DNA from 2 places in the Vibrio sp. DW001 genome. Region 2 is predicted to be linked to the other one. Evidence: predicted binding sites of a transcription regulator. Region 2 holds the regulator's gene; the other holds the start of a gene.

Region 1 (15,445 bases), 670 kb from region 2:
AACCGGAGAATTTTCTGGCCAAGTGTCTATTTTGTTTTTTTTCCTACCCGCTTTTCTTTCTATTTTTTATATCAAAGAAAATATTCAGTTAAAATTACTTTATATCCTATTTATTGCATTGCTTTTTGTTCCTATTTTTTGGCAAATAAGAACCATTACTTTGGTTTTCTTAGCATCAACCCCTCTTCAAGCAGTTTTTGCAATTAATTTAATGAAGACAACATCACACTTCATAATAAAATTGACAATAGCCATACTTTGCATTCCGATAGTTTTCCCGTTAATAATTGGATATTCTCATTCCATTTACTTTGAAGAAAATAATAACGATAGATTAAAAATGACGGAAATAACTAATCTACTAGATAAAAATGCCATTATTGAAAGCAAAATTCTTGCACCAATTGACTATGGTGCGGTAATTATCGCAAAAACAACCAATTCAATTATTTCAGCACCCTATCATCGAAACATCGTTGGAAATTCATTGATGATTAATATTTTCACAACTGACAATGAAAAAAATGCATATGACTTAATAAAATCAAACCATATAAAATATGTGATCATTGGCAATGAACCTTCTACTGAAGTATTATTGAAGAACAGTGATAAAAACAGTTTAATCAATCAATTATATACAAAAACCTTCCCTACTTGGATCAAATTGATCGACACAAGTAAAAATAACATCTTATTATATGAGGTTTTATAATGATAAGTAACAATAAACTATCTTCATTAGATATCGCAATATTACTACCTTGCTTTAACGAGGAAGGAGCTATAGGTGATACAATTAGTTCTTTTTACTCCGTATTACCAGAGTGTACTATTTATGTATACGATAATAACTCAACTGACAATACAGTATCAGAAGCTATTTCAGCAGGAGCGATCGTAAAAAAAGAACCAAAACAAGGGAAAGGTGAAGTGGTAAGGAGAATGTTTTCTGATATTGAAGCAGATATCTATATCATGTCTGATGGTGATAATACTTATGATCCTTCATTTATCCCTCAATTACTGAATATATTTATTACTGAAGATATAGACATGGTTATTGGAGCTCGATCTACAGAATCTCACTCTTATCCAAAAGGGCATATATTAGGTAATAAAGCATTCTCACTATTGATTAATTATTTCTTTAAAGCTAATTTAAAAGACGTTTTTTCTGGATATAGAATTATGAGGCGCAGGTTCGTAAAGACTCTCCCTGTATTCAGTGATGGTTTTCAAATCGAAACTGAACTGACCGTCCATGCTCTTCATCACAAATTTCCAATAAAGGAATTACCAACAAATTACAATTCAAGACCACTAGGTACAAAAAGTAAATTAAAAACATTTTCTGATGGATGGAAAATACTAAAATTTATTTTCTTCCTAATTAGAGACATCAAACCTCTGTTGTTTTTTGGTTCTATATCAATATTACTGTCATTTATTTCAATATTTATTGGTGTACCAGTAATCAATGAATTCTTACACACCGGTCTCGTACCAAGGTTTCCGACTGCCATACTGTCAAGTAGTATTGCCGTCATTTCTATCGTTTCCTTATTTTCTGGAGTCATATTGGAAAATGTAAGTAGAGGGAGGAGAGAAAATATAACTTTATCTTATCTAAGATATAAAAAATAACCTCATTTACTTTATATCAATTTACCACAAGATATAATCCAATCATAACTATACCGATGCCGAAAAATTCTCGCAATGTCGGTTGTTCGCTTAATAATAACATACTTAACATATATGTTATTATTAGTGTCAGAATAGTAAATGGATATACTCTAGTTAAGCTTTCACTAGATAATACATAAATCCATATTATAGCACTTAACACATATAGAGATAATCCAGATACAATTGAAATATTAACAAAATCAAACAATTTATTGCTACCATGCGCTCCATTTTTTAATAAAACCTGCCCAAACGCAGACAATAAACTCCCTATCACCAAATAAACTACATGGATACCTTGCAAAGTATCATCCTCATTTAATTTAAGCTGCGAAATCTTCTCAGATTTTTATGTGATGAATTTAAGAGCACTTTTAGATAAAGAAGCCAAGTTAATCATTAACTTGGCTTCTTTATTACGTTACGCTAGCACTTCATTCGCGGCTTTAACCACGTTCTCGACTGTAAAGCCGAACATCTTGAAGAGTTCACCCGCTGGAGCAGACTCACCAAAGGTGGTCATTCCGATAATACGACCGTCAAAACCAACGTACTTGTACCAGAAATCAGCAATACCTGCTTCAACAGCAACACGTGCTCTTACGTCAGCAGGAAGAACAGCTTCACGATAAGCGGCGTCTTGCTTATCAAACACATCCGTTGCAGGCATAGAGACAACGCGTACTTTTTTGCCTTCTGTTGTCAGTTGCGCGGCAGCTGCAACAACAAGTTCAATCTCTGAGCCAGTGGCAATAAGGATAAGCTCTGGCTTACCGTCACAATCTTTCAGTATGTAGCCACCCTTAGCAATGTTAGCCACCTGAGACGCGTCGCGCTCTTGCTGTGCTAGGTTTTGGCGAGAGAAGATAAGCGATGTTGGGCCATCTTTACGCTCAATAGCGAATTTCCAAGCCACGGCGGATTCAACTTGGTCACATGGGCGCCATGTGCTCATGTTTGGTGTCAAACGTAGAGAAGAAACCTGCTCAACCGGTTGGTGCGTTGGGCCATCTTCACCCAAACCAATGGAGTCATGCGTGTAAACCTGGATATTCTGCACTTTCATCAATGCAGCCATGCGTAGGGCATTACGTGCGTATTCCATAAACATCAGGAAGGTCGCACCGTAAGGAACAAAACCACCGTGAAGGGCTAAGCCATTCATGATAGCCGTCATACCAAATTCACGCACACCGTAATGGATGTAGTTACCTGATGCATCTTCCGGTGTGATTGACTTAGAGCCAGACCACATGGTGAGGTTTGAAGGCGCAAGGTCAGCCGAGCCACCCATAAATTCAGGTAGCATTTCACCAAACGCTTCTAATGCATTTTGAGACGCTTTACGTGAAGCGATGTTCGCCGGATTGGCTTGAAGGTCGGCGATAATTTGAGACGTTTTTGCTTCCCATTCTGCTGGTAGCTCACCGTTTACGCGGCGTTTGAATTCTGCTGCAAGCTCTGGATATGCTGCTTCATAAGCTGCAAATTTCTCGTTCCACGTTGCTTCCTTAGCTGCGCCTGCTTCTTTTGCAGACCATTGCGCATAGATTTCCGATGGAATCTCAAAAGGACCGTGCTCCCAGCCTAACGCTTTACGTGTTGCAACAATTTCGTCTGCGCCTAGTGGTGCGCCATGACAGTCGTGAGTACCTGATTTGTTTGGAGAACCAAAACCAATCACCGTTTTAGTACAGATAAGGGTTGGTTTACCCGTTTCCGCTTTCGCCGCTTCAATCGCCGCATTGATAGCCGTTGCATCGTGACCATCTACCGCAGGGATAACATGCCAGCCGTACGCTTCAAAACGCTTCGGTGTGTCGTCTGTAAACCAACCGTCTACTTCGCCATCGATTGAGATGCCATTGTCATCCCAAAATGCGACAAGCTTACCAAGCCCTAAAGTCCCCGCAAGAGAACACGCCTCGTGAGAGATACCTTCCATCAAACAACCATCACCCATAAACACATAGGTGTTGTGGTCAACAACGTCGTGACCTTCTTGGTTAAACTGAGCGGCCAATGCTTTTTCAGCCAATGCCATACCTACAGCGTTAGTGATACCTTGACCAAGAGGACCAGTCGTGGTTTCAATGCCTGGTGCATAGCCATATTCTGGGTGACCTGGTGTTTTCGAGTGTAGCTGACGGAAGTTTTTCAAATCGTCAATAGAAAGCTCGTAACCAGAAAGGTGAAGCAGAGAGTAAATCAGCATTGAGCCGTGGCCGTTAGACAGTATAAAACGATCTCGGTCAGCCCACTCTGGGTTTTGTGGGTTATGGTTTAGGTGACCACGCCAAAGTACTTCGGCGATATCAGCCATACCCATAGGTGCGCCAGGGTGACCTGAGTTGGCTTTTTGAACACCGTCCATGCTAAGGGCACGGATTGCATTTGCTAGCTCTTGCTGAGAAGGTAGTTGAGAAGGCATGTCTGCTCCTGAGTAGATACACGAATTCATTGATTAAGGTGAACGCTAGTTAACCTAAACACAGTTAATTAATAGCGGCGCTATATTCTCTCAGAGCGAAATTAGGACTGCAATCGATTTCCTCGCCAATTATTAACGAATATCTAACACTTTTTGATGAAAATCATCTCATCTAGTTAAATTTGTATTCACGCACTCTATGATCCAGTTCAAAAAAAACTTGTATTTCTAGCTTCAAATACTAGAATAGACGTCTAGATGTAAAAACGCCTACTTAAGCGTGTTTTTTGCACAATTCATTTTCTTATTTTTAGAGATGCTACATAGCATCTTTTTTAACGTTTTAATACGGAGCTGTCTACTATGGCTAAACATCTATTTACTTCTGAATCTGTTTCAGAAGGCCATCCAGATAAAATCGCAGACCAAATTTCAGATGCTGTTCTTGATGCCATCCTTGAGCAAGATCCTAAAGCACGTGTTGCTTGTGAAACCTATGTAAAAACTGGCATGGTCATGGTTGGTGGTGAAGTAACCACATCTGCTTGGGTAGATATTGAAGAGATCACTCGTCAAACCGTTCGTGAAATTGGTTACGTTCACTCAGATATGGGCTTCGATGCGGACTCTTGTGCTGTACTCAATACCATCGGTAAGCAATCTCCAGACATCAACCAAGGTGTTGATAAAGCGGATCCAAAAGAGCAAGGTGCTGGCGACCAAGGTATCATGTTTGGTTATGCAACAAACGAAACCGCGGTATTAATGCCTGCACCAATTACCTATTCTCATCTTCTTGTTCAAAAACAAGCAGAAGTTCGTAAAAATGGGACGCTAGATTGGCTGCGCCCAGATGCTAAAAGTCAGGTCACTTTTCAATACGATCAAGGCAAAATTGTAGGTATTGATGCCGTTGTTCTTTCAACTCAACACAGTGATACGATTTCTACACCGGATCTGCGCGAAGCAGTAATGGAAGAGATTATCAAACCAGTACTCCCTTCTGAATGGCTAAATAAAGAGACTAGCTTCTTTATCAATCCAACGGGTCGTTTTGTTATTGGCGGCCCAATGGGTGACTGTGGTCTTACTGGTCGTAAGATTATTGTGGATACTTATGGCGGTGCCGCTCGTCACGGTGGCGGGGCATTTTCTGGCAAAGATCCATCAAAGGTGGATCGCAGTGCAGCTTACGCCGCTCGTTATGTTGCTAAAAATATTGTTGCGGCTGGTTTTGCAGATCGCTGTGAGATTCAACTTTCTTATGCCATTGGTATCGCTGATCCAACCTCTATTATGGTCGAGACATTCGGAACTGAAAAAGTATCTCACGACATGATTATCAAAGCCATTCGTCAGTTCTTCGACCTTCGTCCATATGGCCTACAAGAGATGTTAAACCTTCTTCAGCCAATCTATAAAAAGACGGCCGCTTACGGCCACTTTGGCCGTGAAGAATTCCCTTGGGAAGCGACAGATAAAATCGATGTTCTACGCGATTTTGCTGGGCTAAAATATTAACGTTTCTTCTGTTCAAAAAAAGCTTAAAATATAAAACGAAGCCCTCATTTATTGAGGGCTTCGTTATTTTTCCCCTAAAATTCATTCGTTTAACACTTCACTTTCCTCTCTCCAAAATTGAACTAGACTTAACCTAGATGAAAATAATACTGAGTTGCAATCTCATTATCGAATGCGCCTTTGCTATAACATTTTCATCCCTTCAATTTTTGTAAATAGAGGTTCATCGCCGTTAGATTTAATGAACCTCTATTTGTTGGAATTGGTCATCAAGTTGTTAATCTCTTCTAGGGAGGCCACATGGCTACAATTGTGCCAGATAAACTACATAAAAAAGAATCTAAACAACATCATGTTCCTGATCATGACTACGCACGAACGATTGCTTGCAATAAGATCGATGCTTCCGCGCCCTTTCGTTGGGTTAGATTGGGCATTAAAGATTTTTTCCTACTACCAACCATCAGCTTTTTTTATGGGCTTTGCTTTATGGCCGCCGCAATCGCGGTAGTTCAATTAACTCAGTGGCAAGGATCACACCTTATTGTGTTACCTAGTCTTATCGTATTTATGCTAATAGGCCCATTTTTAGCGCTTGGGCTGTATGACGCGAGTTGGCAGCGCGAGAAAGGTCATCAAGCTAATCTTCTTAAATCTATAAAAGCGATTAATAGAAACTCTACTTCTCAATGGGCATTCGCGGTATTGCTCACTGTTACTCTCATTTTTTGGATGAGAATTGCCGCTCTTGTGCATGTTTTTTACCCACAAGTTGAAAGCGCACCGTTAGCTGACTTCATTCCTTTTCTTCTTACTAACGCCGTTATCGGTTTAGTAGTTGCTGGGTTGATTTTCAGTATCTCTGCTTTCTCTATCCCGTTAATGATGGAAAGGCGTGTAGACATGATGACTGCCGTGTTTACAAGTTTCAATGCTGTAAAAGAAAACCTATCGGCAATGATTGTCTGGGCGATAATGATCTGTATTGGTACCCTAATTGGCTTTGCGACCTACGGCGTCGGAATGCTAGCTGTCATTCCAATACTTGGCTATGGTACATGGCATGCTTATCGCGAAACCATAGTAAGAAAATAGAATTCACCTTATAATCAGCGCCTCAGATAATACTGAGGCGTTTTTTTAGGAGTTTTCTTTGGGCAATATAGAGCTTACTTATCAAGCAAAAAAGGCATTGTGTCATCATGTTGCCACTGCGAATCAATATTTTGGCCAATCATTTCCGATCCCTGATATCAACTTTAAACTAAGAGGAAAGACCGCTGGCAAGGCTTACCTACAAGGCTGGGAAATTCGTCTTAATCCGGTTCTTTTTAGTGAAAATAAAGATCAGTTCTTGCAAGAGGTCATCCCACACGAATTAGCACACTTAATCACCTTCCAGCGATTTGGCCGTGTGAAGCCTCACGGGAAAGAGTGGAACATGGTGATGGAACGTGTATTTTTATTGCGTGCAAAAACTACACACAACTTTGAAATCACGTCGGTTCAAGGAAAAACATTTGAATATCAATGTCCATGCAACTGCTACCCACTCACTATTCGCCGCCATAACAAGGTACAACATGGCAACGCACAGTACAGTTGCAGAGAGTGCAAACAAAAACTCGTTTACACAGGCATTCAATTAACCTAGTTAGGTTATTAGAGCAAACTGGAATAACTTAGGATAAACAACCTAACGTAATACCCTTGTTTTTTCAGCAAAATGCATCCATGTTATCAACAGAAAATAAACCTCAGGACCACCAGCAATGCGCGTACCAAGAATTTACCATCCAGAAATCATAGACAATCTTGGCATTATCTCTTTAGGTGAAGATGCAGCTGGTCATGTTGGCCGCGTACTAAGAATGAAACCAGGTCAAGAGGTACTCTTATTTGACGGTACAGACGCACAGTTTCCTGCAACCATTACAGAAGTCACGAAGAAGTCGGTTCTTGTAGAAGTTCTGACAAGGGTTGAATGTAGTATTGAGTCACCGTTAGATATTCATCTGGGTCAGGTTGTCTCCCGTGGCGACAAGATGGAATTTACAATCCAGAAATCTGTCGAGCTCGGAGTTAATACAATCACTCCGCTAATCTCCGAAAGATGTGGTGTAAAATTGGACACCAAAAGGTTTGAGAAAAAGCTTTATCAATGGCAAAAAATAGCAATAGCAGCATGTGAACAGAGCGGAAGAAATCGTATTCCAATAATTAGGCCTATCATGCAATTAGAGGAGTGGTGTGGAGAAGAAGACAATGCGCTTAAGTTAAACCTTCATCCTAGGGCAAAATACACTATTAACACACTACCTGAGCCCATTAAAAAAATAAGATTACTTATTGGCCCCGAAGGTGGCTTATCTGCAGAAGAGATCGCCATGACGGAATCATATAAATTTGAAGAAACGCTGTTAGGCCCACGAGTTTTAAGAACAGAAACGGCTGCATTAACGGCAATTACCGCATTACAGGTCCGCTTCGGCGATCTTGGTTAAACTGCCTTGGCGACCCTAAAAAGAGGAGAAGATAATGATTAAATTAGGCATAGTAATGGACCCAATTTCGTCCATTAATATCAAAAAAGATTCTAGCTTTGCCATGATGCTTGAAGCACAGAAGCGCGGCTACGAAATACACTATATGGAGATGAATGATCTTCACTTAGAGCAAGGTGTCGCGATTGCAGATACCAAAATAGTCACGTTAAAAGAAGATCCTAATTCATGGTTTGAATTCAAATCAGAGCAAACCATCGAACTTTCTGAATTAGATGCTGTTTTAATGCGTAAAGACCCACCTTTTGATACCGAATATATCTATGCGACGTACATTTTAGAGCGCGCTGAAGAAAACGGTGCTTTAATTGTTAATAAGCCACAAAGCTTACGTGATTGTAATGAAAAACTGTTTACCGCTTGGTTCCCTGATCTCACACCAACGACAATAGTGACTCGTAAGGCCGATAAAATTAAAGCTTTTCAAGAAGAGCACGGCGATATTATTTTAAAACCATTGGATGGAATGGGTGGAGCGTCAATATTTCGCGTTAAGAAAGGCGATCCGAACGTCTCAGTCATTATCGAAACACTAACCAATCATGGGCAAAATTATGCCATGGCTCAGACATTTGTTCCGGATATCAGTAATGGTGACAAACGCATTCTAGTGGTCGACGGTGAACCGATGCCATACTGTTTAGCTCGTATCCCAGCAGAAGGAGAGACCCGTGGTAACCTTGCTGCAGGAGGGCGAGGCGAAGCGAGACCATTAAGTGAAACGGATAGAAGAATAGCAATGGCTGTCGCTCCGACACTAAAAGAGAAAGGGTTAATATTTGTCGGTCTAGATGTTATCGGTGACAGATTGACTGAGATAAATGTCACCAGCCCAACGTGTATTAAAGAAATAGAAGCCGCATTCGATGTGTCAATTACAGGCAAGTTGATGGATGCAATAGAACGTCGAGTAAATAAATGATCGGGTAATGGAGTCTATATGAATTTAGCTAACCACTTTTTAGTTGCAATGCCTAACATGCAAGATCCGCTTTTTCATCGCTCAGTGATTTATATATGCGAGCATAGTAAAGACGGTGCGATGGGGATTGTGGTCAATGCTCCTATCAACATTACAGTCGGTGGAATGTTGAAAAAAGTAGATGTAGACTCTGTTCACCCACAGATTCATAAAGAGAGCTTGGAAGCTTCAGTACTTAACGGAGGCCCCGTATCGGAAGATCGAGGCTTCATTCTTCATGAACCGAAAGATCAATATCTTTCAAGTATTCAAATGACCGATCGCCTTAGTGTCACCACATCCAAAGATATATTGAGCGTATTAGGGACAGAAGCAGAACCTAACAACTATATTGTTGCTCTTGGTTATTCCGGTTGGACAGCAGGACAGCTAGAAAATGAATTAGCGGAAAACTCCTGGTTAACTGTAGAGGCTGATCCAATGGTGATATTTGAAACTCCGGTACAAGAAAGATGGGAAAAAGCCGTGCAGATGCTAGGCGTTGAACCAAGTCAATTGTCGGCAGATACGGGGCATGCTTAACATCAGTTAAAAACCTGTCGTTCAATAGGAGCGATAAATTTCAATAACTAAGAGTACAAAATGAGTTCAAATTCTAAAACCATTATTGCTTTCGATTTTGGTACAAAAAGTATCGGTAGTGCCGTTGGGCAAGAGATAACGGGTACAGCAACACCATTAAAAGCGTTCAAGGCTAACGACGGCATTCCAAATTGGGGGGATATTGAAAAAATGCTTAAAGAGTGGCAACCCGATCTAATTGTTGTTGGCCTCCCTACTGATCTACACGGTAAAGAATTAGAAACCATATCCCCAAAAGCAAAGAAGTTTGCTAATCGGCTACATGGACGGTTTGGTTTTTCTGTAAAACTGCATGATGAGCGTCTTTCAACAGCAGAAGCGAGAGCTGACCTATTCGAGATGGGTGGCTATAAAGCACTGAGTAAAGGTAATATTGACTGTCAATCAGCGGTAGTTATCTTGGAAAGTTGGTTTGAATCTCAGTGGAGCTAACGAAAATAGGTGTCGTAATAACATTTATTTTCGCCAGTTCGAGTTTTAATTACCCCATATCCACCTTTACACCAGCCAATGCACTACTGTTGAGTTCACCCTTATTTGTCTTCATCATTAGTCGTAAATCATTTGCCGAATCAGCACTGTGTAATGCATCAACTTCTGTGATTTTGCCTTCTACCACAAGTTGGTAAAGCGACTGGTCAAATGTCCTCATCCCTGATTCTGTTGATTTAACCATTGTTGGTTTCAGTTCATGAAGATCACCGCGCCGAATAAGATCGGAAACTCTTGGTGTATTAAGTAAGACCTCAAAAACACCATGTCGACCTTGTCCATGTTTATCTATAATCAACTGCTGGCCAATTATGCCCTTCAAGTTGCTCGATAGGTCAAATAAGAACTGTTCTTTATGATTTTTAGGAACCAGATTAAGAATACGTTCTAACGCTTGATTCGCATTGTTTGCGTGCAATGTCGCCATACATAGATGGCCTGTCTCGGCAAATGTCATGGCAAATTCCATGGTTTCACGACTACGAATCTCACCAATTAAAATCATATCTGGTGCTTGGCGAAGTGAATTTTTCAATGCAACTTCATAGCTTTCAGTATCAACGCCAACCTCCCTTTGCGTAACAATGCATTGGTCATGTTCATGAACAAATTCAATTGGGTCTTCCACTGTCAAAATATGACCGCTTCTGTTTTGATTTCGATATCCAGTCATTGCTGCCATGGTAGTCGATTTACCTGAACCAGTAGAACCGACAATCAAAACGAGTCCTCTTTTGGCAACAGAAAGCTCTTTCATTATCTCTGGGAGCATCAATTCATCAAAGGTAGGGATTTCTGTCTCTATTCTTCTTATCACAGCACCAGGCAGCTCTCGTTGAAAAAAAGCACTCACACGATATCGGCCACTGTTGCGTACTACCGCAAAGTTCGCTTCTTTAGTTCGATTAAATTCCGATTTTTTTTCATCATCCATAAGAGCATTGAGCAAAAAAGAAACGCGCTCTTTATTCAGTTTTTCTCCGATGGCACGCAACTGCCCATCAATACGCTGCAGGCAGGGCGAATCGACCGTAATATATATATCTGACGCTTTATTAACGCTCATCTCATGCAGAAGAGTATTGATATCAATAGCCTTGTTAAAATCCATCGGTTTATGACCCAAACGACATCACCTCCATCTCAATTTTCTTATTTACTTCATCAATGTCGACGATGTTCTTCGCCACCAACTGCTTCGCACTCTGTTCCATTGTTCTCATGCCAACGGAAGAGCTCGTTTGAATTATGGAATACATTTGGGCAACTTTATCTTCACGGATAAGATTTCGGATTGCGGGTGTGCCCATCATGATTTCGTGACATGCAACTCGGCCACCACCAATTTTTTTCAATAATTTTTGTGCAATAACGGTCTTAAGAGATTCAGACAACATTGACCGAACCATCGATTTGTCACTTCCTGGGAAAACATCAATAATACGATCAATCGTTTTCGCCGCTGAGCTTGTATGCAGAGTACCAAATACCAAATGACCCGTTTCCGCAGCCGTCAATGCTAAACTAATGGTTTCTTGGTCCCTTAATTCACCAACAAGAATGACGTCTGGGTCTTCACGCAGTGCCGACCTTAGCGCAGCCTCAAAGCTATGGGTGTCTTTATGCACCTCACGTTGATTAATCAAACACTTAATATTTGAATGCACAAATTCAATTGGATCTTCGATGGTTAATATATGCTTATTAAAGTTACGATTGATATGATTAACCATTGCCGCTAACGTTGTTGACTTCCCAGAACCCGTTGGCCCAGTAACCAATATCAAGCCTTTTTCCATTTCGGAAATTTCACTAAATATACTTGGTGCATCTAACTCTTCTAACGTAGGGATATCCATTGGGATGGTGCGCAAAACAGCTGAACACCCACGTCTTTGATTAAAAGCATTGATGCGGAATCGGCCTATTTGTGGAATTTCATACGAAAAATCGACTTCAAGCTTCTCTTCAAATTCACTTCTTTGTGCATCCGTCATTATTTCAAATAACAGGTGATGCACCTCAGAATGACTTAAAGGAGGAATACCTAGCTTCCTAACATCGCCATCAATGCGTATCATGGGGGCAACACCAGCAGAAAGATGTAGATCTGAGGCATTATGTTTTACACTAAAATCTAATAGCTCAGTGATATCCATATAAATTCCTTAATAAAGTCAATTATGTATAGTATTCAACAAAATATTGAACAGGTCACTAAACAGATGCGCACTGCCGAACATAAGTGTGGTCGAGAACCAAGTTCCGTGCAACTTTTGGCCGTGAGTAAGACCAAACCCATAGAAGCCATAGAAGCAGCGATCGAGGCCGGACAAAAAGCATTCGGTGAAAACTACGTCCAAGAAGGTGTCGAAAAGGCACAGTATTTTACTAAAAACTTTAACAATGCAGGGTTAGAGTGGCACTTCATTGGTCCAATCCAATCCAATAAAACCAAACCTATTGCCGAAAACTTCCAATGGATTCACTCTATCGATAGAGGAAAAATTGCTCAACGCTTAAACGCCCAGAGGCCTAAAGAGTTACCACCTTTACAGGTGTTAATACAAGTAAACACAAGTGGGGAGGAATCTAAGTCAGGTATTGATGAAGCCGAAGTTTTTTTATTAGCTGAGTTGATTTATTCCCTTCCTAACCTCACTTTAAGAGGATTGATGTCTATTCCAGCGAATGTAGCCAACTATGAGTCTCAGTTGAACGCTTTTACTCAATTGGCCGTTATTCAACAGAAACTCGCTGATAAATACGCAGAAATAGATACACTATCTATGGGCATGAGTGGTGATATGGAAGCCGCTGTTCAGGCTGGAAGCACGATGGTACGTATTGGCACCGCTATTTTTGGTGCTAGAGATTACCCTACTACATCTTAATTTGTTGTTAATTACGGAAGAGGTCAGTCAATGGAAAACAAAAAAATTGCCTTTATTGGGGCTGGTAATATGGCTCGCTCAATTATTGCAGGGCTTACATCAAGTGGATATGACTCAAGCAACATTACAGCCACAGACCCAAATAAGGAACAGCGCGATTTATTGACAACTCTGTATGATATTAATACCACAGGGGACAACGCAGAAGCAGCCAACAATGCTGATGTTATTGTGCTAGCGGTAAAACCTCAGATTATGGAATTAGTTTGCGGTGGATTAACCACTGTCGATTTATCAAATAAACTGGTTATCTCTATAGCTGCTGGCATTTCTGCAACGAGATTAAATACGTTTTTAGAAACTGAAGTTAACCTAGTTCGAGTCATGCCTAATACGCCAGCATTAGTAGGTAAAGGGATGAGCGGCCTCTATGCCACACCATTGGTTAGTGAAGATGATAAAACATTCGCCAGCCAACTCATGCAGGCTGTAGGCAAGGTATGTTGGGTTAACGAAGAATCGGGTATTAATAACGTCATTGCCGCGGCTGGAAGCGCTCCTGCCTATTTTTTCCTGTTTATGGAAGCAATGCAAAATGAAGCGATAGCTCAAGGCTTTGACAAAGAAACCGCAAGGTTACTTATCCAACAGTCTGCCCTTGGCGCAGCTGAAATGGTAATTGCAAATGCCGATATCGATATTTCTACATTAAGAGAACAGGTTACCTCAAAAGGCGGTACAACAGCCGAGGCCTTACGCACTTTTAATGAACACCAACTTACGGAGATTGTGGCCAAAGCAATGCAAGCCGCCGTTTCTAGAGCAGAAGAGATGGAAAAGCTCTTCTAATTACCAATTAACCAGTTTAGTTTTAACCTTAAGGGTCCACAATGAATTCAATGAACTTTCTTATTTCCACCGTGTTTGATCTCTATATCATGGTGGTATTATTGAGGATATGGTTACAAGTGGCTCGCGCCGATTTCTACAACCCTTTTTCTCAATTTATAATTAAGGCCACTCAACCGATTGTCGGCCCGCTTCGCCGAATCATCCCATCTGTAGGTAGCTTAGATTTATCCACCGTACTGTTTGCCTATTTACTGTGTGTTATAAAATTTGTTGCCTTGATTCTGGTTGCTAATGGAACGCTCGTCTTTAGTGTCGATTTCTTAATATATGGTTTCTTATCGCTATTAAAAGCCGCCGGCGGTTTATTGTTCTGGGTACTCCTTCTAAGGGCGATATTGAGCTGGGTAAGTCAAGGCCGCAGCCCCATAGAATTTGTATTCCATCAATTAACGGATCCATTACTTGCACCAATTCGTCGAATCATTCCTGCAATGGGCGGTTTTGATTTAAGTGTTTTGGTATTGTTTATAGGGCTTCAATTTGCCAACTTCCTAATGAGCGACCTTATTGGACCTATTTGGCTACAGCTATAATGTCAGCAATCAAACAAGATCTCGATGATCTTGTTCTTAAGCTCTATATCCAACCAAAGGCCAGCAGGGACAAAATTGTTGGCCTGCATGGAGAAGAGCTTAAAATTGCAATTACAGCACCACCAGTGGACGGAAAAGCTAACGCCCATTTGACCAAATTTTTATCTAAGCAGTTTAAAACTGCAAAAGGTGACATTAAGATAGAAAAAGGCGAATTAGGCAGACACAAGCAAATAAGAGTAAGCTCTCCTTCCCATATCCCAGATATCATTAAAGCTCTCTTGTGAGAGCTTTTTAAATTCAATTGATTACGAAGTACACATCTATGACAAAGAAAATAGTATTGGCAACAGGAAACCAAGGCAAAGTAAAAGAGATGGCAGACCTACTCTCTGATTTTGGTTTTGATGTATTTGCTCAAAGTAAATTCAATGTTTCAGAAGTAGCAGAGACAGGGACCACTTTTATTGAGAACGCCATAATAAAGGCTCGACATGCTGCCAAAGAAACAGGCTTACCTGCTATTGCCGATGACTCAGGCCTTGAAGTCGACAGTTTATTGGGTGCTCCAGGTATCTATTCTGCCCGTTACTCTGGTGAAGACGCGACAGATAAACAAAATTTAGATCAGTTGTTAGCCAATATGGTTGATGTTCCTGAAGACAAAAGAACGGCACGTTTTCACTGTGTATTAGTATTAATGAAACACGAAAATGACCCAACTCCCATTGTTTGCCACGGAAAATGGGAAGGCAGAATTCTGACTAACCCAAGCGGTGAAAATGGATTTGGATATGACCCTATTTTCTGGGTACCCGAAACAAATTGTGCATCGGCTGAAC
Region 2 (15,445 bases):
TATTCCATCACCAACGTTAAATTTAGGGCATATCCATGGAGGAGATAGTGCAAACCGAATTTGTGGTTGTTGTGAGCTCCATTACGATGTAAGACCTCTGCCTGGAATAAGCCTTGATGGCCTAGACAACATGTTGCGCGGTGCGTTAAAAGAAGTGGAAGCGAAATGGCCGAACCGTATTGAGATCCGCCCTTTGCATGAACCTATCCCAGGGTATGAATGTTCCAACGAACACTCTTCCCATCAACATTCATCACAAGAACACAGTTTCATTGCAGGGATGGAAGCCATATGTGGAATGGAATCAGAGACCGTAAACTATTGTACTGAAGCACCTTTTTTACAACAGTTGTGCCCAACATTGGTTTTAGGTCCAGGATCTATAGATCAAGCCCATCAGCCCGATGAATTCTTAGCGTTTGAATTTATCGACCCAACTATTAATATTCTTTCTAAGGCAATTCGTCAGTATTGCTTCTAATCTTTAATCATAAGACTTCATTATTGAACTTATGCTTTCGATGCCATGTATAGGGTTGTGAAATTTTATTTCACAACCCTATACATGGCATCTGTTCTAGACATGATCCCAGTCAAATTAACACCATTAAAATCATTGTGCCTTTGTCTTTATTTGACTCAAAGCACAGATATTAGCTAGATTGTACAACTGGGAAGAAAATACACTGTAATTAAATTACGAGGCAGAAAGGAAATGAACGAGAAATATGCTGCTTTAAAAAGTAACGTGAGAACACTAGGTCACTTACTTGGCAACACAATTAAGAATGCGCATGGCGAAGAGATCTTAGAAAAAGTCGAACTGATACGCCAACTTTCAAAGTCTGCCGAGAGAGAAAACGATCAAGAAGCTCGTGAAGAACTCATTCAGGTAATATCTAACCTACCAGATAACCAGTTAAATCCGGTTGCAAGGGCCTTTAACCAATTTCTAAACCTAACGAATATAGCAGAGCAATACCATACGATTTCTCGCCATTGCGATGCGAATATCTGCGAACCAGACGTCATCCACACACTATTTTCAAAGCTCACGCAAAACAGTGTGAGCAAATTAGACACTGCACAGTCAATTAAAGATCTCAATATTGAACTGGTTCTTACTGCACATCCGACAGAGATAGCTCGTCGCACCATGATAAATAAATTGGTGAAGATTAATAAGTGCCTTTCACAGCTCGAACTTAGTGACCTATCTCCTAGAGAACGTGTAAAGCAAGAACGTCGATTAGAACAGCTGATAGCTCAATCTTGGCATTCTGATGATATGCGTAAAGAACGCCCAACACCGCTTGACGAAGCTAAGTGGGGCTTCGCTGTTGTTGAAAACTCCTTATGGCAAGCCGTGCCCGAGTTTCTGCGTGAATTCAATGACAGAGTAACTGACTACCTTGGCGAAGGGCTCCCTATTGATGCTCGCCCGATTCATTTCTCTTCTTGGATGGGTGGCGATAGAGATGGAAACCCATTTGTTACCCACGAGATTACTCATGAGGTTCTACATCTGTCACGCTGGAAGGCGGCCGACCTCTACCTAACCGACATCATTGAGCTCGTCAGTGAGCTTTCAATGATCGAATGCACAAACGAATTAAGACAACTAGCTGGTGATGCACATGAACCTTACCGTGCTGTACTTAAACAGATAAGAACACTACTCACAGACACGCTCGAAGTACTGGATGCGAAAGTAAACAAAACCGACGTCCCTAACAAAGCCATATTAGAGAATGTAAGCCAATTATGGGATCCACTCTACGCCTGCTACCAATCATTGCATCAATGTGGAATGGGCGTCATAGCTGACGGAGCATTGCTAGATAACCTTCGTCGAGTTAAAGCATTTGGTGTCCATCTTGTACGCTTAGATATCCGCCAAGAGAGCACTCGCCATTCAGATGTACTATCTGAACTTACTCGCTATTTAGGTATTGGCGATTATGACCATTGGAATGAACAAGATAGAATTTCTTTTTTAGTCAATGAATTAAGTTCAAAACGTCCACTTTTGCCTCGTAACTGGCAACCCTCTGAACAGGTACAAGAAGTTTTAGACACCTGTAGGATAATTGCGAGTCAATCTCGCGAAGCTTTCGGTTCTTATGTTATTTCAATGGCACGCACCGCATCGGATGTGTTAGCCGTTCACTTACTGCTTCAAGAATCTGGCTGTCAGTTCCGTATGGACGTATGCCCACTATTTGAAACACTTGATGACTTGAATAATTCAGAAGCCGTCATCAAACAGTTGCTCGAGATTGATTGGTATAGAGGTTTTATCCAAAACCACCAAATGGTCATGATTGGCTATTCTGACTCAGCTAAAGATGCAGGGGTTATGTCTGCGGGTTGGGCCCAATATAGTGCCATGGATGCTTTAGTACGTGTTTGTGAAGAAGCCAACATCGAACTCACACTCTTCCATGGCCGTGGAGGCACCATTGGCCGTGGTGGTGCGCCAGCACATGCTGCGTTACTTTCTCAACCACCGAAAAGCTTAAAAGGGGGGTTGCGTGTAACGGAACAAGGGGAAATGATCCGCTTTAAACTTGGGTTACCGGATATCGCGGTAAACAGCTTTAACCGCTACGCCAGCGCGATTCTTGAGGCCAACCTTTTACCGCCCCCAAGCCCGAAACAAGAGTGGCGCGACCTAATGGAAGTCTTGTCACAAGTCTCTTGTGAAGCATACCGTTCAATCGTTCAGGGGGAGCCAGATTTCGTTCCTTACTTTAGAGCGGCGACCCCAGAACGAGAGTTAGGCAAGCTTCCTCTCGGATCGAGACCATCAAAAAGAAATCCTAACGGTGGAGTCGAAAGTCTAAGGGCGATTCCATGGATATTCTCATGGAGCCAAAATAGATTGGTTCTACCCGCTTGGTTGGGTGCAGGTGAATCGATACAGTACTCAATCGACAAAGGACACCAGAACCTATTAGAAGAGATGTGTCGTGAATGGCCTTTCTTCTCTACTCGCCTTGGTATGTTAGAGATGGTGTACACCAAAACCAATATCGAAATCTCTCGATATTACGATCAGAGGCTAACGGACAAGTCACTTTGGCGAATAGGCGATCAATTACGGGACCAACTGCAAAAAGATATTAAGGCCGTTCTCAATGTTGAGAACAACGAAAACTTGATGCAGAGCGACCCATGGGGGTTGGAATCTATCCGATTGCGTAACGTCTATGTTTTGCCTATGAATATTCTTCAAGCTGAGCTTCTATACCGAACTCGCCAGTCAGATCAACCCTCTTCAGAACTAGAAGAAGCATTGATGGTGACAATAGCAGGTATTGCTGCTGGCATGCGCAACACTGGGTAGAGTAAAAGACCAGAAATGGGACAGTATGACCAAATAAAACAGCATACTGTTCTGTTTGCAATCCAATTCGAGAGGTTTATCATCCTTTTGAGACAATTTGCCCTTTTTTTTTATTTTTACAACAAAATTTAGTGGTATGCTTACGCCCCGTTGTGCCCCAAAGATCGACTATACTCATAACAGGCATAATAATATGGAATCAAACTCCGCAAGTATCTAGGTGGAATTCGGCTGAAGATAGGGAATGACGAACAAACATAGATTTGTCGTTATTCTGAACTGCTAATAAGCAGATCTGTCGTTATTCTGAACTGCAAAATAATTAGTGTCACAAAAAGCACGGAAGCAGTTCAAAGTTGTGAGTTATTTGTATTACTAATTATTGGATTTAAGATATGTCATTACCACACGTAATCCTTACCGTTTTAAGCACTCGCGATGCTACCGGATATGATATAACCAAAGAATTTTCATATAGCATCGGCTATTTTTGGAAAGCGAGTCATCAGCAAGTTTATCGAGAGCTCAATAAAATGGCTCAAAATGAACTCGTCACCTGTGTTTTACATCCTCAGGATGGCAAACCAGATAGAAAAATTTACTCCATTGCCGAAGCTGGGCGCCGTGCACTCGGTGAATGGTTTGAGCAACCAACAGCACAAGCAACAATAAGAGATGAGTTCAGCGCTAAGTTAATGGCTTGCGCAATCCAACCTACTGCTCCTTTCAAAGAACAAGTATCTATACTTATTGGTGAATCTAAACAGCTAGTCAGTCATTACAAAGAGATTGAAGCGACTTATTATGGTGATCCAACTAAGCTAGACAAGCACGCTAAATTAGAACGCCTTACTTTAAGACGTAACCTATTAATACGTGAAGCTTGGATTGATTGGGCGGAGGAAGTTGTTGCTGAATTGAAATCCATGGACTAAAACGGCTTCGTTCTAGTCTTTGCTTTTAAATAAAAAGGGCTCATGTGAAAACATCGACCCTTTTTATTTATTACCGTTTATCTTGTTGGTCTTACTCCTAATGTATGGCACAACGCAAAAGTCATTTCAGCACGATTAAGAGTATAGAAATGAAAGTCCTTTACGCCTTCCCTGCTTAAAATTCTTACCATATCAATAGCTTGGCTAGCACCAACCAATTGGCGAGTTGTTGGATCATCTTCTAAACCACTAAATTGCTGTGCCATCCAACCCGGTACTTTCACGTTATTCATTGCGGCAAAACGAGAAGCTTGCGTAAAGTTAGAAACGGGCAGAATTCCCGGTATTATCTCTGCGTCAATACCCGCACTCACACAACGGTCTCTGAATCTTAGGTAGCTTTCAACATCAAAGAAAAATTGAGTAATTGCACGGTTAGCACCTGCATCCACCTTTCTTTTTAAATTAAGCAAGTCTGATTGGGCACTTTTTGCTTCTGGGTGAACCTCTGGAAACGCCGCCACTGAGATATCAAAATCATGTCGTGACTTGAGCAGAGTAACCAAGTCCGATGCATACATATTTGGAACACCACCACCAGCTGGAATATCACCGCGTAGTGCGACGATATTGCGTATACCATTTGCCCAATAGTCATCCGCAATACCTATAAGCTCATCACGGCTTGCGTCAATACAGGTTAAATGTGGCGCGGCCACCAAGCCTGTCTGATCTTTAATTTCTTTGATAATAGAATGGGTACGGTCACGTTCACCAGAGTTTGCCCCGTAGGTAACCGACACAAATTTAGGTTGAAGTGTTTTCAAACGGTGCACAGAGTTCCACAATGTTTCTTCCATTTTTTCACTACTTGGCGGAAAAAATTCAAAAGAGACATTAATATCACCAAGCTCTGCGATATTCTGATTTAAGGCATCTAGATGACTAGCGTGTGAATAACTCATAGTTCTCTCTCATTCGGGCTGATCGAATTTGTATTTCCGTTTTGACGTTTAGACGTCTATATGTCTGTAGAATGTAATGAAATGAGATTAATGTCAACATGATGTTCATGAAAATTTTTCATGATATTGGTGAGAGATATTCAAGAGTTATGTCGGATGTACTAAGGTTGGTTAACATGAATTCGACTCTGGAGATAGATCGATACATCCATAGCAATGATAAGTAAAACCGCCACTGCCCCTTTAAAGACAGTGGCTAGCGTTTATATTTAAAACAGATTTGATAATCGATTAATATCCGATTGAATCGCCCCGGCGGTCACTTCTCTGCCCGCACCTGGTCCTCTAATCACCAACGGGTTGTCCTTATACCAAGCACTTTCTATCGCAAAGATATTGTCACAGGGAAGCAAGTTAGCCAATGCATGCTCTTTATTTAGTGCCTCAATGCCTACGGTTGCCTTACCACCTTTTTGTAAACGAGCCACATAGCGCAGTACTCTGTCTTCACGCTGTGCTTTTTCTAGGCGTTCGGCTAACTGTTCGCTTAGTAACTGACCTTGATCAAAAAACTGATCGATGGACAGGTCTTTCAACTCGTCCGGAACAAGAGAGGCCACTTTTACGCTCTCCGGTTCAATCGTCAACCCTGACTCACGCGCCAAAATAATGAGTTTGCGCATTACATCTGACCCGTCTAAGTCGCAACGAGGATCTGGTTCCGTTAACCCTTGTTGCCAAGCCAATTCAACCAATTCGCTAAATGGGATAGACCCATCAAACTGTTGGAAAAGCCACGATAGAGTACCTGAAAATATGCCAGAGAATGCGGTGATTTCATCGCCACTTTCGCGCAAATCGCGAACCGTATGATTGATCGGTAACCCTGCACCCACGGTTGCATTATATAGCCAATGACGCCCTGTTTTTGCAAATGCATCCTGTACTTTATGGTAAAACTCACTTGAAGCAGAGCCCGCCACTTTATTGGCAGAAATTAGGTGTAAGCCTTTTTCAGCAATATCGGGGTATTTCATTGATACCGCTTCACTCGCCGTCACGTCTAATACGATTACCTCATCATACTCTTGTTGGTGACTGAGTTGCTCTAGCCATTCATTACCATCACTTTCTATTGCTTCATCTTCATAACGACTAAGTACACTCGAGGCCTCAATACCGGCCATATTCATCCAATATGTCTGGCTACCCACTACACCTATTAAATCAAAACTCATACCTCGACGTTTTTCTATTTCACCTTTCTGTTTAGCGAATAGTTCGAGCCAACTAGAACCGATATTGCCTTTACCACATAAAACCAAACCAACTCGCTTTTGTGCCTGAAAGAGTTGAGTGTGAATTCCCTGAACTAAAACAGAGGTGTTAGACGTACGTAAAACGGCCGCTAAGCTCAAACCCGATTCCGCTTCACACATAAATTCGACGGGTGCATTTTTTAACTGCTGATAAAAGCCATGGCTATGAATCGGGTTTTTCGTTACACCAGCACCAACAGCGGCGACCATTGAATAGCCTTCTTTAAGCCGAATATCTGCCTCCGTTGCCGAGTCATGTAGATAACTAAGGGCACCAGATGCGACTTCTGCTGTGTAAGCAAGAAGCAGCTCGCCTTGATCCGCTTGGACTTCATAAGCCAACGGTTGTAATTGAGCACGTTGGAGTCTTTGTAACACTTCTTCTTTGGCTCTTTCAAATTCATGTGCGTGGCTAAATATCAGCTCAATAAGCAAAACTTCATCAAGGGAGGTCACTATCTTTGCCCCTCTACCCGAAGCCAGTACTCTTTCGATTCTGGTTGAGCCGGCTTCTGGTTGGTAACTACATCTAAGCTCTAAATCCATTGCACTTTGGGCCACGGGTTGCAGTGTTCTGCTATGTAACACAGGTGCCGCCAACCTAGCTAGCTCACTGGCCTCATCTAAGCGTAGAAGAGGCAATAAACAGGCATCATTAACCTTTCGAGGATCGGCACTATAGACACCGCAGACATCGCTCCAAATGGTCACTCTATCAGCTTCCGCTAATGCACCAATGACAGTGGCAGAGTAATCAGAACCATTTCGGCCAAGCAAAACCGTATCCCCTTGACGATTCTTGGCCATAAAACCTGTAATCACTAATCGGTGTTGAGAATGCTGTGCCAATACTTCTTTCAATAATGGCCATGAGCTTGAACGATCAACCTCTGGTTGCGTGCCGATATCCGCTCTCAAAAAGTCACGTGAGTCGATAGCAACTGCCGCCATTTTTGCTTGACACAAGAGTTGTGAAAGCAACCTTGAAGACCACACTTCACCAAGCCCAAGAACCTCGGCTTCTTGCTCTAATGTTAATGGGGCTTGTAAATCACCTAGGGCAGAAAACTCGGTATGAAGATGCTCCAACATTTTATTGGGTTCATCCATTAACTGCTGTATCAAATCCGACTGAAATCGACGCAATTCCATCAATATTTCATGTGCCGTTCGTCCATCTTTCTTTAGAGCACTCAGCCAATGGATGAGTTGATTGGTCGTGTCTCCAGCCGCAGAAACAACAATTAAATCTTCACTTTGAGAGTACTCGGCAAGAATATTCCTTACTCGTTTATAACACTCTGGATTGGCTAAACTACTTCCACCAAATTTATGAAGTTGGCGCATAACGGTCATTTAAACTGTCTCCTGAACTTTTTTAAATGCATTATCAAGATCTTCGATAAGGTCTTCACTATCTTCTAGCCCAACCGATAGCCTTAACAGTGTTTGTGCTATTCCCGCTTCTTTTAAGGCCTCTTCACCCATTGCTCGATGTGTCATCGAGGCAGGATGACAGATTAAGCTTTCTACGCCACCAAGCGACTCTGCTAGTGAAAAGAGCGATAAAGCGCCAACAAACTCTTTGAGCTTATCCATCGGGCCATTAAAATCAAAACTCAACATAGAACCAAACCCAGATTGCTGCTTTTTCGCAATTTCGTGGCCCGGATGATCTGGCAAACTTGGGTGATATATAGTGCCTACAAGGTCCTGTTTTGAGAGAAAAGCTAGGATCTCTCGAGAACTCTCTTCATGAATTCTCATCCGAGCACCTAAAGTTCGTATGCCGCGTAACGTCATGTAGCTATCAAACGGCGTACCTGTCGCCCCAATACAGTTTCCCCACCACGCAAGCTCTTCAGCATGTTCTTCTGTCTTGGTGACGATAACTCCCCCAATCACGTCCGAATGACCATTAATATATTTGGTTGTAGAGTGAATCACAAAATCTGCACCTAGATCTATAGGCTTTTGGTATATAGGTGTCATGAAGGTATTATCGACTGCGACCAGCGCACCAACAGCGTGCGCTTTCTCGCACGTTTCTTGAATATCAACCACTCTAACCAATGGATTAGACGGCGTCTCTAGTAGCACCAGTTTCGGTTTTTTAGCTAATGCTTCATCCAGTGCGCTTAGATCGGACTGATCAATAAATAAAACGTTAAAGTCCCCTTTTTGAGCCCGAGTATTAAAAAGTCGGTAGGTACCGCCGTAACAATCATTCGGTGCAATAATAAGGTCATCAGGCCCAATAAAAGTAGAAACCCAGAGGTTTAACGCCGACGTTCCGCAATTAGTCACTACCGCACCCTTTCCCGACTCAAGATCGGAAAGGGTTTGCTCTAACATGCCCCGATTTGGATTTCCTGAACGGGTATAATCATATTTAGGCACATCACCAAAACTTGGAAAGCTATAATTGGTAGACAAGTAAATTGGAGGCACAACGGCATGAAACTGAGAGTCAGATTCAATGCCCGTTCGAACGGCGATAGTGGCGGGTTTCTTTTGTTTCATGTGCTAGCTTTCCTTTGCGATCAATTCAGTTATCATTTTTCTTTATCCGCTAACTATAACTGAATCTCGAACGTTAGAATTAATAACAAGACACTTTACTGGTAGTTTTTTAAGACGTCAATAGCTCTAGACGTCTATATGTCTTTGCTTATGGCAGTAAATCCCGCTAGAATTCTATCCCATAATTGTTTTATGACTATTTTGACAAAGGTGAGCAATGGCTGATTGGAATGGCGAATACATAAGTCCATACGCAGAACATGGAAAAAAGAGTGAGCAAGTTAAGAAGATCACCGTTTCCATCCCTCTGAAAGTTTTGAAAATTTTGACTGATGAGCGAACTCGTCGTCAGATAAATAACCTACGACACGCAACGAATAGCGAACTGCTTTGCGAAGCATTCTTGCACGCTTATACGGGTCAACCATTACCAACAGATGAAGATTTGAGAAAAGATCGTCCTGATGATATTCCAACTGAAGTTAAAAAATTAATGACAGAAATGGGAATTGAATTTGAAGCGTTTGACGAAGAATAATTAACCAGTTGGGAAAGTACTTCACCCAATTGAATTAATTGCACAAGCGCGATTACTTTTCTATTTACTTAATACTCATAACCCCGTCATTCCTGTTTTCTCAGGAATGACGGGGTTATGAGATAAAAAATCTATGTCTTCTATTTTGAAGCGCTTTTAGCACATGTAGTTCTCTGGTAGTTCAATTCTCGCAACACCAGACTCTACTGCGGCTACCGCGACGGCTCTGGCAACACGTGGAAGCAAACGTGGGTCCATTGGCTTTGGTATAATATACTCTTTACTGAACTCAAGTTTACTTACCCCAGCAGCCTTCAATACACCTTCCGGTACAGGTTCTTTAGTCAATTGACGAATCGCTTCAACTGCGGCCAATTTCATCTCTATGTTTATTTCACTTGCACGCACATCTAACGCGCCACGGAAAATAAACGGAAAGCAGATAACATTGTTTACTTGGTTTGGATAGTCTGAACGACCCGTCCCCATAATTAAGTCATCTCTGACTTGGTGTGCAATCTCGGGTTTAATTTCAGGATCTGGATTTGAGCAAGCAAATACAACGGGTTTATCAGCCATCAATTTCAATGCTTCAGCTGGTAACAGATCTGGCCCTGATACACCTAAGAACAGATCAGCACCTTCAATAACATCCTCCAACGTACGTTTGTCTGTATTGTTGGCGAACATTTTTTTATATTCATTTAGATCTTCGCGACGAGTATGGATAACACCCTTGCGATCCAACATGTAGATTTTCTCACGCTGAGCGCCACATTTAATCAGAAGTTCCATACATGCTGTAGCGGCAGCACCAGCACCAAGACAGACGATGGTTGATTCCTCAAGCGTTTTACCTTGAAGCTCTATGGCATTAAGCATGCCTGCTGCTGTAACAATTGCAGTACCATGTTGGTCATCATGAAACACAGGTACATCACAACGCTCGATAAGTTGACGTTCAATCTCAAAACAATCCGGGGCTTTAATATCTTCTAAATTGATACCACCAAAGGTATCCGCGATGGCTGCGACGGTGTTTACAAACTCTTCAGTAGTCCGGTGCTTAACTTCAATATCGATGGCGTCTAAATTAGCAAACCGCTTAAAAAGCAGAGCTTTACCTTCCATCACTGGCTTTGACGCCATTGGACCTAAGTTACCTAAACCTAAAATAGCAGTACCATTAGATATGACAGCAACCGTATTACCCTTTGCCGTGTACTTGTACACGTTATCAACATTCTGTGCTATCTCCCGTACTGGCTCGGCAACGCCGGGGCTATATGCCAGCGCTAGATCTTCAGCAGAATCGGCAGGTTTAGTGAGTGCTATCGCCGTCTTACCTGGAGTCGGGTAAGCGTGATAATTAAGTGCTTGTTGACGAAAGTCATCTTGTTGGGTGTCTTCGGACATCAGATTTATTTCCAGTTGTAATTGGCAGGGGAGGTTTTTGGTATTCAGATAGATAGTAAATGATCGCGACAAAACTTCCTACATAGAAAAAGGTTTAAGTCATAAAGTTTATTTTACTGTGAGATCAAAAAAAGGACGCATAAGCGTCCTTTTTTATTCGGAATTACAACATAGCAATTACTTGCTAGATAGTGCACCGAAACGTTTGTTGAAGCGATCTACACGTCCGCCAGTATCAACGTTACGTTGCTTACCAGTGTAGAACGGGTGACATTTGTCACATACGTCTAGGTGGATAGATTCTTTTGCAAGAGTTGAGTTAAACTCAAAAGAATTACCGCAAGAACAAGTTGCGCTAACTGCTTTGTATTCTGGGTGGATACCTGTTTTCATGGGAAAACCTCATTATAGGCCGTGTCGCCATTCGATTCTAAGCCGAACACCACACGTATTTACACAAATTGGCATAAATTGATATACCGTCAAGGCGCAGTATACTAATGAAACACGCCATTGGAATCAACTTATTTGAATCTTTTTTCAACAAATTCTTCTTTTCGCGCCTAAATGACTCGCTCTGCGCACATTTTTGTCTACCACTTCCCCCTCGTAGTATGACACTTTCGTTCCAGCCAATGAGCATCTCTCGTAATTACATTGCGCATCAACTACACTATCCCCCTCGTTTCATTAAGCTGACTACTCATCAATAATGCGTCCAACCATTGCTCAAATTGCCCTACCAGTGCCGCTAGACAAGAGGTTTGATTATCTCATTCAAGCTCATCAATTTCCGGTTATCGGTGGTCGTGTATCCGTTTCATTTGGTAGGCAAACACTTGTTGGAATAGTTACTGCAATGGTTCATCAATCTGATTTCCCAATAAATCAACTAAAAAGCATCAAGCAAGTATTAGATGTCGAGCCTATTTGGCCTGATAACCTTTACACACTTCTTAATTGGTGCAGTCAATTCTACCAGTACCCTTTGGGCGAAACTCTTAGTAATGCGCTACCAACGGCTCTAAGAAAGGGCAAAGCTGCTGAATTTGCCTCGCTTATAGAATGGCAGATCACTGAAACGGGCAAAAATCAATTAATGAGTGGTCTTGGTCGCGCCGTGAAACAAGCCAAGGTAATGCACTTACTTGAAAATGGTCCGATAACACATCAGCAAATGATTGATGAAGCGATCTCCAGTTCAGTGTTAAAAACCTTGGATGAAAAAGGTTGGATTGTTTCTACAGAAACAAAACCCAAGACGGCTCGTTGGCCTGAGGAACTAGAAAATGCAGGTGAAAAACCAAAATTAAACGAAGAACAAGCGGTCGCTATCGCCACAGTAAACAGCAATAACAACTTTGGTTGTTATCTATTAGAAGGCGTAACAGGATCTGGAAAAACAGAGGTTTATCTGAATCTAATCAAACCTATTTTAGACGTTGGCAAGCAGGCCCTGGTTCTGGTCCCCGAGATAGGACTCACACCACAGACCATCAATCGATTTAAAAGAAGGTTCAATGTTCCTGTTGCCGTTATTCATTCTGGATTAAATGATACAGAAAGGCTCAATGCTTGGTTATCAGCAAGAGATAAACAAGCCGGCATTGTTATCGGTACCCGATCCGCATTACTGACTCCGTTTAAAGATCTCGGCATTATTATTGTTGATGAAGAGCACGACACGTCTTATAAACAACAAGATAGCTTGAGGTATCACGCTCGAGATGTGGCCATAATGCGAGCACATAAAGAAAATATCCCTATTGTTTTAGGCTCGGCCACGCCTTGCTTTGAAACCTTGCAGAATGCCATATCAGGCAAATATCATCATCTTATATTAAGTAAACGAGCAGGTAATGCTCTACCAGCGACACATAAAGTTTTGGATATAAAAGGACTCTATTTAGAGGGCGGATTATCGGCGCCTCTAATTGCTGAAATGAGAAAGCACTTAGAGTCGGGCAATCAAGTAATGTTGTTTCTAAACCGCAGAGGGTTCTCTCCTGCATTAATGTGTCATGAGTGCGGATGGATAGCGGACTGTAAAAGGTGCGATGCATACTACACCTACCATCAAAATAAAAATGAAATGCGATGTCATCATTGCGGCTCTCAACGCCCAGTAGTCAGTCAATGCCAAGGCTGTGGTTCGACGCAACTCGTCACGGTAGGTGTGGGCACAGAACAATTGGAGCAGCAACTCAAAGTACTATTCCCTGAATTTAAAACATTGAGGATCGATCGCGATAGCACAAGACGAAAAGGCTCATTGGAAGCGGCATTAAAAAACATTCGGAACAATGAAGTTCAGATACTTATTGGCACTCAGATGCTCGCCAAAGGTCACCACTTTCCTGATGTCACTTTAGTCGGTTTACTTGATGTGGATGGTTCTTTATTCAGCAGCGATTTTCGAGCCTCAGAGCGTTTGGCTCAACTCTTTATTCAGGTTGCAGGTAGAGCGGGTAGAGCAAGTAAACCAGGTGAGGTTTTATTGCAAACACACCACCCAGATCACCCTTTATTACAAGCACTTCTCTACAAAGATTACCACCACTTCGCACAAACCGCGTTGCTAGAAAGGAAGCGGGCGAAGCTCCCTCCTTTCACCTATCTAACGCTATTTAGAGCGGAAGCAAATAACAGCGATTTAGTAGAAAATTTTTTGAGACAGATCAGACATACACTTGAGTCCAATCCATTATTTGACAACTATTCTATGATCATGGGACCCACACCTGCGCCTCTAGCAAAACGGGCAGGGAAAGCGCGATGGCAACTCCTACTGCAAACACCACACAGAAGCACTATGCAAAAACTTTTACATAGTGCAAAGGCCGCCATACAGTTGTTACCTTTAGCCAAGAAAGTTCGCTGGTCTATAGATATAGAACCCCAAGACTTAAGCTGATGATTCATCACGCGAATGCATCATGCTTTTTATATTCGCCAATGCGACAAAGCTCACACAACTTATGCAAAATTTGTTACTCTACCCGTAAATTACATTTCTCTAAAGCAATACACTTAGAGCATAAACATATAGTTACATAACAGTTATCATCGTTAGGATATCAGAGGTTAATTATTTATGGCGACAATGAAGGATGTTGCCCAGCTTGCGGGTGTTTCAACCGCTACGGTCTCTCGCGCTTTAATGAACCCAGAAAAAGTTTCTGCGTCAACTAGAAAACGTGTAGAAGACGCTGTACTAGAAGCTGGATATTCCCCAAACTCTTTAGCTCGAAATCTCCGTAGGAATGAATCAAAAACAATTATCACCATCGTTCCCGATATTTGTGACCCATATTTTACAGAGATCATTCGTGGTATTGAAGACGCAGCGATGGAACATGGTTATCTAGTTCTACTTGGTGATAGCGGCAAACAGCAAAAAAGAGAAAGCTCTTTCGTTAATCTGGTTTTTACTAAACAAGCTGACGGTATGTTACTGCTTGGTACCGATTTACCATTCGATGTCAGTAAACCCGAACAAAAAAACCTGCCTCCTCTGGTAATGGCTTGTGAATACGCTCCGGAATTAGAACTACCAACCGTGCATATTGATAACTTAACATCGGCATTTGAAGCTGTTAATTATCTAACCCAAATGGGTCACAAAAAAATTGCGCAAATTTCTGGTCCAGAAAAGGCAGCGTTATGTAAGTTCCGACATCAAGGTTATCAGCAAGCTTTACGTAGAGCCGGAATAGCACTCAATTCAACTTACACCACTCAAAGTAATTTTACCTTTGAAGGTGGTGCTAAAGCACTTAGAAAACTACTTTCATTACCGGATGCGCCAACAGCCATATTTTGCCACAACGATACCATGGCGATTGGTGCAATACAGGAAGCGAAAAAACTGGGCTTGCGTGTGCCTCAAGATCTGTCCGTGGTTGGTTTTGATGATATTCAATTCTCACAATATTGTGATCCTCCATTAACCACGGTTTCTCAACCTCGTTATGAGATTGGGCGCCAAGCAATGTTAATGATGCTAGAACTACTTAAAGGTAGAGATGTAAGAGCGGGTTCAAGATTACTTGAGACAAAACTCGTTATTAGAAATAGCGCTGCTCCCCCTAGAGCCTAGTGATTCAATCTGAATTAGAGATCTCTAGTTCACTCTCGAGCGGTGCTTTATGGCGCCGCTTTTTAAACTACAATTGTCTTCCAGATACATTTTGGATTACCATATTGATACCTAAATTTGGCTGACATGTTATGGCAAATAGAGATTACGTAAAACGGGGCCAAGGCACTCGTAAAAGCACGAGAAGCAAAAAGACTCCTACAAGAAAACCGTGGAAAGCGGGTTTACTTGCCGTCCTTTTATTAGGAGGGTTTGGTTATGGCCTATATATATTGAGTAATGACCCTGAGCCCCCTATTCC

Evidence for each region. Region 2 encodes MetJ, which represses methionine synthesis genes. Its sites were predicted from a motif close to TTAGACNTNTANANGTCTAA; they were not measured.
Region 1: the regulator MetJ is predicted to act here: its motif matches at 4,370-4,389, upstream of metK (methionine adenosyltransferase).

What each region holds. Positions count from the first base shown of each region.
Region 1 covers NZ_CP091975.1:414,135-429,579, reverse strand. The annotation lists gene L3V77_RS02135 (hypothetical protein) at 1-715, shown strand, start outside; gene L3V77_RS02130 (glycosyltransferase) at 715-1,647, shown strand; gene tkt (transketolase) at 2,114-4,123, opposite strand; gene metK (methionine adenosyltransferase) at 4,487-5,644, shown strand; gene L3V77_RS02115 (DUF2189 domain-containing protein) at 5,945-6,739, shown strand; gene L3V77_RS02110 (SprT family zinc-dependent metalloprotease) at 6,798-7,298, shown strand; gene rsmE (16S rRNA (uracil(1498)-N(3))-methyltransferase) at 7,417-8,148, shown strand; gene gshB (glutathione synthase) at 8,183-9,130, shown strand; gene L3V77_RS02095 (YqgE/AlgH family protein) at 9,149-9,712, shown strand; gene ruvX (Holliday junction resolvase RuvX) at 9,773-10,204, shown strand; gene L3V77_RS02085 (PilT/PilU family type 4a pilus ATPase) at 10,254-11,375, opposite strand; gene L3V77_RS02080 (type IV pilus twitching motility protein PilT) at 11,380-12,423, opposite strand; gene L3V77_RS02075 (YggS family pyridoxal phosphate-dependent enzyme) at 12,448-13,158, shown strand; gene proC (pyrroline-5-carboxylate reductase) at 13,189-14,007, shown strand; gene L3V77_RS02065 (YggT family protein) at 14,049-14,603, shown strand; gene yggU (DUF167 family protein YggU) at 14,603-14,890, shown strand; gene L3V77_RS02055 (XTP/dITP diphosphatase) at 14,929-15,445, shown strand, end outside.
Region 2 covers NZ_CP091975.1:3,520,504-3,535,948, forward strand. The annotation lists gene argE (acetylornithine deacetylase) at 1-481, shown strand, start outside; gene ppc (phosphoenolpyruvate carboxylase) at 716-3,349, shown strand; gene L3V77_RS16100 (PadR family transcriptional regulator) at 3,745-4,284, shown strand; gene metF (methylenetetrahydrofolate reductase) at 4,362-5,249, opposite strand; gene L3V77_RS16110 (bifunctional aspartate kinase/homoserine dehydrogenase II) at 5,519-7,924, opposite strand; gene L3V77_RS16115 (O-succinylhomoserine (thiol)-lyase) at 7,925-9,091, opposite strand; gene metJ (met regulon transcriptional regulator MetJ) at 9,309-9,629, shown strand; gene L3V77_RS16125 (malic enzyme-like NAD(P)-binding protein) at 9,786-11,045, opposite strand; gene rpmE (50S ribosomal protein L31) at 11,223-11,438, opposite strand; gene priA (primosomal protein N') at 11,758-13,959, shown strand; gene cytR (DNA-binding transcriptional regulator CytR) at 14,140-15,144, shown strand; gene L3V77_RS16145 (SPOR domain-containing protein) at 15,276-15,445, shown strand, end outside.